DNA from 2 places in the Kocuria sp. KKT182 genome. Region 2 is predicted to be linked to the other one. Evidence: riboswitches for the same ligand, from Rfam matches in the RefSeq annotation. Region 2 holds a riboswitch; the other holds the start of a gene.

The links. A riboswitch is a leader RNA that binds a small molecule or an ion and turns the genes downstream of it on or off. The one in region 2 is predicted to bind S-adenosylmethionine.
Region 1: linked by a shared signal. The riboswitch ahead of ACZ2G1_RS08875 (cobalamin-independent methionine synthase II family protein) and the one ahead of ACZ2G1_RS17155 (hypothetical protein) in region 2 are both predicted to bind S-adenosylmethionine.

Annotation. Positions count from the first base shown of each region.
Region 1 covers NZ_CM145757.1:1,918,758-1,922,260, forward strand. The annotation lists gene ACZ2G1_RS08865 (IclR family transcriptional regulator) at 1-489, shown strand, start outside; gene ACZ2G1_RS08870 (3-hydroxybutyrate dehydrogenase) at 506-1,270, opposite strand; SAM riboswitch class I at 1,463-1,566, shown strand; gene ACZ2G1_RS08875 (cobalamin-independent methionine synthase II family protein) at 1,580-2,782, shown strand; gene ACZ2G1_RS08880 (cobalamin-independent methionine synthase II family protein) at 2,823-3,503, shown strand, end outside.
Region 2 covers NZ_CM145757.1:3,701,182-3,704,684, reverse strand. The annotation lists gene ACZ2G1_RS17170 (cell division protein PerM) at 1-6, opposite strand, end outside; gene ACZ2G1_RS17165 (glycosyltransferase family 4 protein) at 122-1,297, shown strand; gene ACZ2G1_RS17160 (PIN domain-containing protein) at 1,301-1,684, opposite strand; gene ACZ2G1_RS17155 (hypothetical protein) at 1,696-1,923, opposite strand; SAM riboswitch class IV at 1,937-2,062, opposite strand; gene ACZ2G1_RS17150 (hypothetical protein) at 2,480-2,776, shown strand; gene ACZ2G1_RS17145 (hypothetical protein) at 2,879-3,067, opposite strand; gene cspE (transcription antiterminator/RNA stability regulator CspE) at 3,175-3,381, opposite strand.

The sequences.
Region 1 (3,503 bases), 1.8 Mb from region 2:
CGGCTCGCGGAGGCCACCGGCGAGAGTGCGTTCCTCTCGGTCCGCCGCGGGCTGGAGACGGTCTGCCTGGCGCGCGTGGAGGGCGCCTTCCCCATCCGCTCCCACGTCCTCTACGAGGGGCTGCGGCTGCCGCTCGGCGTGGCCTCGGCGGGGCTGGCGGTCCTGGCCCACCTCCCGGACGCGGAGGTGGACCGGGTCCTCGCGGCCACGGCCGGGGCCCGCGCCGAGTGGGGCCCGCTGCACACGCCCGAGCGGATCCGGGAGCTGCTCGCGGACGTCCGGCGGGAGGGCTTCGCCGTGAACCCGGGGCTGATCGTCGAGGGCAGCTGGGGCATGGCCGCCGCGGTCTTCGACGCGACGGGCGCGCCGGTCTACGCGCTGAGCCTCACGGGCATCGAGCCCCGGTTCAGCGGCGAGCGCCGGCAGCTCCTGGGCCGGGCCCTGCTCACGGAGGCCCACCGGCTCTCCCGGGAGCTGGGTCACCGCTGAGCGGCCCGGGGCGGGCTCAGCGCGCCGTCCAGCCGCCGTCCATCGTGTAGGAGGCCCCGGTGACCATGGACGCGTGCGGTCCGGCCAGCCACGCGACCAGGCTGCCGACGTCCTCCGGGTCCACGAGCTTCTTGATCGGCGTCTCGCCGAGCATGATCCGCTCCACCACCTCGGACTCGGGGATCCCGTGCACCCTCGCCTGGTCGGCGATCTGCTTCTCGACGAGCGGGGTGCGCACGTAGCCGGGGTTGATGCAGTTGCTCGTCACCCCGTGGGCCGCGCCCTCCACCGCGACGGTCTTGGACAGCCCCTCCAGGCCGTGCTTCGCCGAGACGTAGGCGCTCTTGTAGGGGGACGCCCGCAGCCCGTGCACGGAGGAGACGTTGATGACGCGCCCCCAGCCCCGCTCGTACATGTGCGGCAGCGCGGCGCGCACCAGCAGGAACGGGGACTCCAGCATCAGCACCAGGATCCGGTGGAAGTCCGCGGGGTCGAACTCCTGGAGGGGGGCGACCTTCTGGATGCCGGCGTTGTTGACCAGCACGTCGACCTCGAGGCTCAGCTCGGCGAGCGCCGCGGTGTCGAGCAGGTCGACGGCCCACGCGCGGCCGCCGAGCTCGTCCGCGACGCGCTGCGCCCCGGCCTCGTCGACGTCGGCCACGACCACGTGCGCGCCGGAGCCGGCGAGGGCCCGGGCGGCGGCCAGGCCGATGCCGCTCGCGCCACCGGTGACGAGCGCCGTGCGGCCCTCGAGGTCCTGCTGCTGGGGCGTCTGGGACATGGGGGTCCTTCCTGTGGTCCGTCGTGCCCGCGGGGTGAGGGGCACAGATCACCGCCACGGTATGTGATCCAGGCCATGTTCGCGAAGGACAGCTCCGCCCGGGAGTGCGCGCCGGGTCGCGTCACACGGCGTCATGTCCGTCATCCGGGCGCCGAATGGCGCAGCGCGCACGGGTGCGCTTGGATGACAGGGTCACCATCCAGAGCGGCCGAGAGATCTGGCTCGACGACGCCGCAGCAACCCGGGCGACGGCATCCCCGTCCCGCCTCCGGTGCTACCGCCAGGACCGATGGAAAGGACGCACGACCCATGCTGCGAAGCGCCGACCGCATCCGCACGACCCACGCCGGGTCCCTCCCGCGCACCCCGGCGCTGCTCGAGGCCAACCGGGCGAAGGGGGCCGTCCCGGAGGCGGAGTACGACCGGCTCCTGCAGGACTCGGTGGTCGACGTGGTCCGCCGACAGCGCGAGCTCGGGATCGACGTGGTCAACGACGGCGAGTACGGCCACGTCATGGCCGCGGAGGTCGACTACGGCGCGTGGTGGCACTACGTCTTCGCCCGGATCTCGGGCCTCACCCCCGGCGACGTGGACCTGTGGGAGCAGGAGCCGCAGCGCTCCTCGCCCGGCAGGGTGGTCCTGACGAGCTTCGGGGACCGCCGGGACCGCCGGCTCTTCCACGAGGCGTACGCGGACCCCTCCTCGGGCATCACCACGGGCAAGCAGGCGCCGTTCCCGAAGATCACCGGGAAGCTGGAGTACACGGGCCACGCGGCGCTGGAGGCGGACATCCGCAACCTCAAGGCCGGGCTGCAGGCCACGGGCGCGAGCGAGGGCTACCTCGCCGCGCTGTCCCCGGGCTCGTGCGCGCGGCTGGAGAACACCCACTACGCGGACGAGGACGAGGTGCTGACCGCCTGCGCCGAGGTGATGCGCGAGGAGTACCGGGCGATCACCGACGCCGGGCTGATCGTGCAGATCGACGACCCGTCCATCGCGGAGAACTGGGACCAGGTCAATCCCGAGCCCGGCGTGGAGGACTACCTCGCGTTCACCCGCAAGCGGGTCGAGGCCCTCAACTACGCCCTCGAGGGCATCCCGGAGGAGCAGGTGCGCTTCCACCTGTGCTGGGGCTCCTGGCACGGCCCGCACACCACGGACCTCGGGTTCGAGCACCTGGTGGAGCTCATGCTCTCCATCAGGGCCGGCGGCTACAGCTTCGAGGCCGCCAACGCCCGGCACGAGCACGAGTGGAAGGTCTGGCAGGACCACGAGCTGCCCGAGGGCAAGATCATCATCCCGGGGATCGTCTCCCACGCCACCAACGTGGTGGAGCACCCGGAGCTGGTGGCCGACCGGATCGAGCGCTTCGCCCGCCAGGTGGGCCGCGAGAACGTGATCGCCTCGACCGACTGCGGCCTGGGCGGGCGGATCCACCCGCAGATCGCCGCGGCGAAGCTCGAGACCCTCGCCCGCGGGGCCGAGCTCGCCTCCCGCCGGCTCTGGTCCTGACCGGCCCCCGACCTTCCCGCAGACCCTCAGGAGGACACGCATGACCATGCAGAACACCGACCACGTGCAGACCACCCACGTGGGCTCCCTGCCGCGGACCCCGCGGCTGCTCGAGGCCAACCAGCGGCACGCCGAGGGCGCCATCACGTTCGAGCAGCTCACCGACGAGCTCGCCGTGGGCGTCGAGGACGTGGTGCGCCGGCAGCGCGAGATCGGCGTGGACGTGGTCAACGACGGCGAGTACGGGCACACGATGTCCAGCGCGGTCGACTACGGCGCGTGGTGGAACTACTCCTTCTCCCGCCTCGGCGGGCTCACCCCGACCGACGAGGACCGGTGGGCGTCCACGGAGAAGAGGCGCTCCTCGCCCGGCCACATCGTGCTCACGAGCTTCCCGGACCGCCGGGACCGCGAGCGCTTCCGGGAGGCGTACGAGGACCCGGCGTCGGGCATCCTCACCGGGCGCTCCTCGACCACGCAGCCCAAGATCACCGGGCCGCTGACCTACACGGGACAGGAGGCCGTGGCCTCGGACGTCCGCAACCTCCGGGCGGCCATGGCGGCCACCGGGGCGCAGACCGGGTTCGTGGCCGCCCTCTCCCCCGGCTCCGCCGCGCGCGTGACGAACGAGTACTACAGGACCGACGAGGAGCTCGTCTACGCGTGCGCCGACGCGATGCGCGAGGAGTACCTGGCGATCACGGACGCCGGGCTGACCGTG
Region 2 (3,503 bases):
GTTCATCACCGACCATCCTCCCACGCCCGGGCGGCACCCCGGCCGAGGCTTCACGGCGCCTTCACCGGCGGGCCACGCCCCGCTCGCCGTCCGGTCGCCCGGCCCCGGCAGGCTCGGGAGCATGAGAGTCGCCGTGGTCGCCGAGCAGTTCCTCCCCCACCTCAACGGAGTCACCCACTCGGTGCTGCGGGTCGTCGAGCAGCTGGTCGCCGGCGGGCACGACGTCGTGGTCGTGGCGCCCTCCTACGAACCCGCGCCGCTCGGGCGCCCGGCGGAGCAGGTCGTCGAGGACCTCGACGGGGTGCCGGTGCACCGGCTGCCAGCCGTTCCGCTCACCGGCTACCCCGCCGTGCGGGTGGCCGGCGGGACCGTGGCCCGGGTGCGGCGGCAGCTGGAGCGCTTCCGGCCTGACGTGGTCCACGTGGCCTCCCCGTTCGTGCTGGGCCGCCGGGCGATCCTGGCGGCCCAGCAGCTCGGGGTGCCGTGCGTGGCGGTCTACCAGACCGACGTGCCCGGCTACGCGGCCAAGTACGGGGCCCCGTTCCTCGAGCAGCTCCTGTGGGGGCACGTGCGCTCCATGCACAACCTCGCCACGCTCACGCTCGCGCCGTCCACCGCGGCGGTCCGGCAGCTCACCGAGCACGGCGTCCAGGACGTGCACCTGTGGCGGCGCGGGGTGGACACCACCCGCTTCTCCCCCCGGCACCGGGACGAGCGGTGGCGGGAGGAGGTCGGCGGCGGCCGGCGGATCGTCGGCTACGTGGGCCGGATCGCCCCGGAGAAGCAGGTCGAGGACCTCTCCGCGGTCGCGGACCTGCCCGGCACCCGCCTGGTGGTCGTGGGCTCGGGCCCGGAGGAGGACGCCCTGCGCCGCCGGCTCCCGCAGGCCCACTTCACCGGGCGCCGCAGCGGTGCCGACCTGGCGCGCATCATGGCGTCCTTCGACGTGTTCGTCCACCCCGGCGAGTTCGAGACGTTCTGCCAGACGATCCAGGAGGCCATGGCCTCGGGGGTGCCGGTGGTCGCGACCGGCCGGGGCGGTCCCCTCGACCTCGTGGACCGGTCCCGCACCGGCTGGCTCTATCCCCCGGGCGATCTCGGGGCGCTGCGCGGGTACGTGGCGGATCTCCTGGGCGACGAGGCGAAGCGGGCCGCGTTCGGCGTCGCGGCGCACGCGGCGGTCCAGGGCCGGACGTGGGACGTGCTGGTCGGGCAGCTGCTCGAGCACTACGAGCGCGCCGTGGCGCTCTCGGCGCAGGGGCAGGGGCGCAGCCGCCGGCACCGCCGGGCCGTCTGAGGGCTACCGGCGGGCGGGGGACGCATCCAGTACGGGCGCCCCGGTGCCGGCGTACCGCCCCGGCTCCGCGGTCAGCACGGTCAGCCCGTGGACCAGGGCCGTGGCCGCGGTGAGCCCGGCGAGCGGGTCGGCCGCCCCCGTCGCGGCCAGTGCTCCCCACGCCCGGGCCACGGCGGCGTCCGCGGGGAGGACCCGGCCCGGGAAGCGCAGCTCGAGCTGCTCCGCCCACAGCGTCTCGTCGGGCCGCTCGGCGAGCAGCTCCCCGAGCACCGTGGCGGGCAGGAACAGCCGCCGGTGTCCGTGCCGGCGCAGGACCTCGGCCAGCTCGGGGCAGCGCTCCGGGGTGCGCACCCCCAGCAGCACGGAACGGTCCAGGAGGAGGTCCACGGCGGCGGGCCTCAGGCCGCGGCGGCGAGCTCCCCGCGGGCCGGAGCCAGCAGGAAGTCCACGAACTCGGTGCGGACCTGCACCACGCGGGCGTAGTCCTCGACGCTCATGGCGGAGACGCTGATCGCCGGGACGCTCGGCGCGGGGTCGCGGCGGGTCCCGTCCCCGGTGGCCGGGACGGCGTGGGAGGGCTGGGGGAACGCGCCCGTGCGGGCGGCGGAGTGGCGGGGGTCGGACATGACCGGGATCCTTCGTGCGCTCTTGCTCGCACCGGGTACCGCTGCTGCGGCGATGCGAGCCGCTTCGTCATCCGAACCACCCGTGAACATGGGGTTGGTGCCCGGTCAAGTCGGAGCTTGCCGACCGGGTCTCTTGAAGCTCTCCCCATTGAACCACATCGGCCGAACAGTGTCCGCGTGCGGCGACCTGGCCGGATCCGGTGCCCCCTCCTGTGCACAGGCCTTCCCCGGGGTGTCACCGCCCGGACATCTCGACGACACATCGTTGCGCTGGAATGGGTCCCGTAGGACCGGGGACGGCGCAGGCGACGGCCCCGCGCATTACGTTTCAGTGACACAACTCACGACTCGCTTGTCGAGGTGTCGGTGCCGCGGGGTAGCCTGAACCTGCTTCTCGAGATGCGGCGTCCACGCCCTCGGCCGGAGATCGACGATCCCCGGCGGAACCGTGGAGGGGCTCCGACCCGCTGCGCGCCAACCCGATGTTCCCGGGTGGATCGGATGACGAAGCGGCGGGCAACGCCATCGGATGCCTGCAAGAACGTCAGGAGAAAACATGACCATGTCCGAAGAAAGAACAGCCATCACCACCGACCAGCGCGAGGAGTGGATCGACGTGACCGTCACCGCCCTCCCCGATCTCCACCTCGTCCGTCTCACGTCGACCGACGGGGACGTGCAGGAGTACCTGAGCCCCGAGGCCGACGACCTGGCCGCCGCGGCGGAGCACACGGAGGGTACGGCGCAATGGTGCGCCAAGTACCGCCAGCTCCTCGTTCCCGGAGCCCTCGCGGCGACCGGACGGCACCCGTTCTTCAAGCTCCACCCCTCGTCCCTCCCGCTGTCGGCATAGCCGGCGGACAGGAGCGCACGGAGGCCGCAGCCCGTCGGGCTGCGGCCTCCGTCGTGCGGGAGGACGGTGACGTCCGGAGCGCCGGTGGGACCCGCGGGGTGCTCACTCGAGGCCGTAGTCCCCCGCCGAGCCCCAGCCGCCGCCGGCCTCGTCGGCGGAGCCGTCGAATCCCCACTCGGAGGCCTCGACCTCGAACGGCACGGAGACGTCCAGCTCGGCGTCGGAGACCCGGTTCACCACGAAGGGGTCCTCCGGCTCCTCCGCGGCGGGGAGCGGATCGGGAACGGTCACGGCGCTTCCTCCCGGTGCTGCTCGGCGGGTACGACGACAGAACCGCCGCCGGGCGCAGCCCGACGACGGTTCTGGAGGATCAACGGGCCGGAGCCCGCGGAAGATCCTTAGGAGATGACGTTGATGTTCGCAGCCTGGGGGCCCTTGGGGCCGTCCTGGGTCTCGAACTCGACGCGGTCGTTCTCGTTCAGCGAGCGGAAGCCGTTCGAGTTGATCGCGGAGAAGTGGGCGAAGACGTCCTTGGAGCCGTCCTCGGGGGTGATGAAGCCGAAGCCCTTGTCAGCGTTGAACCACTTGACGATACCGGTAGTCATGGGAGACCTGATCCTTCATGAGATGAACGTTTCCCGACGTTCGAGAAACAAAACAGTTGTGATGCATGGAAAACGTCTTCTCAGAAAAACTGCTGCACCCGAGTGGGCCGAACTGCTTGAAA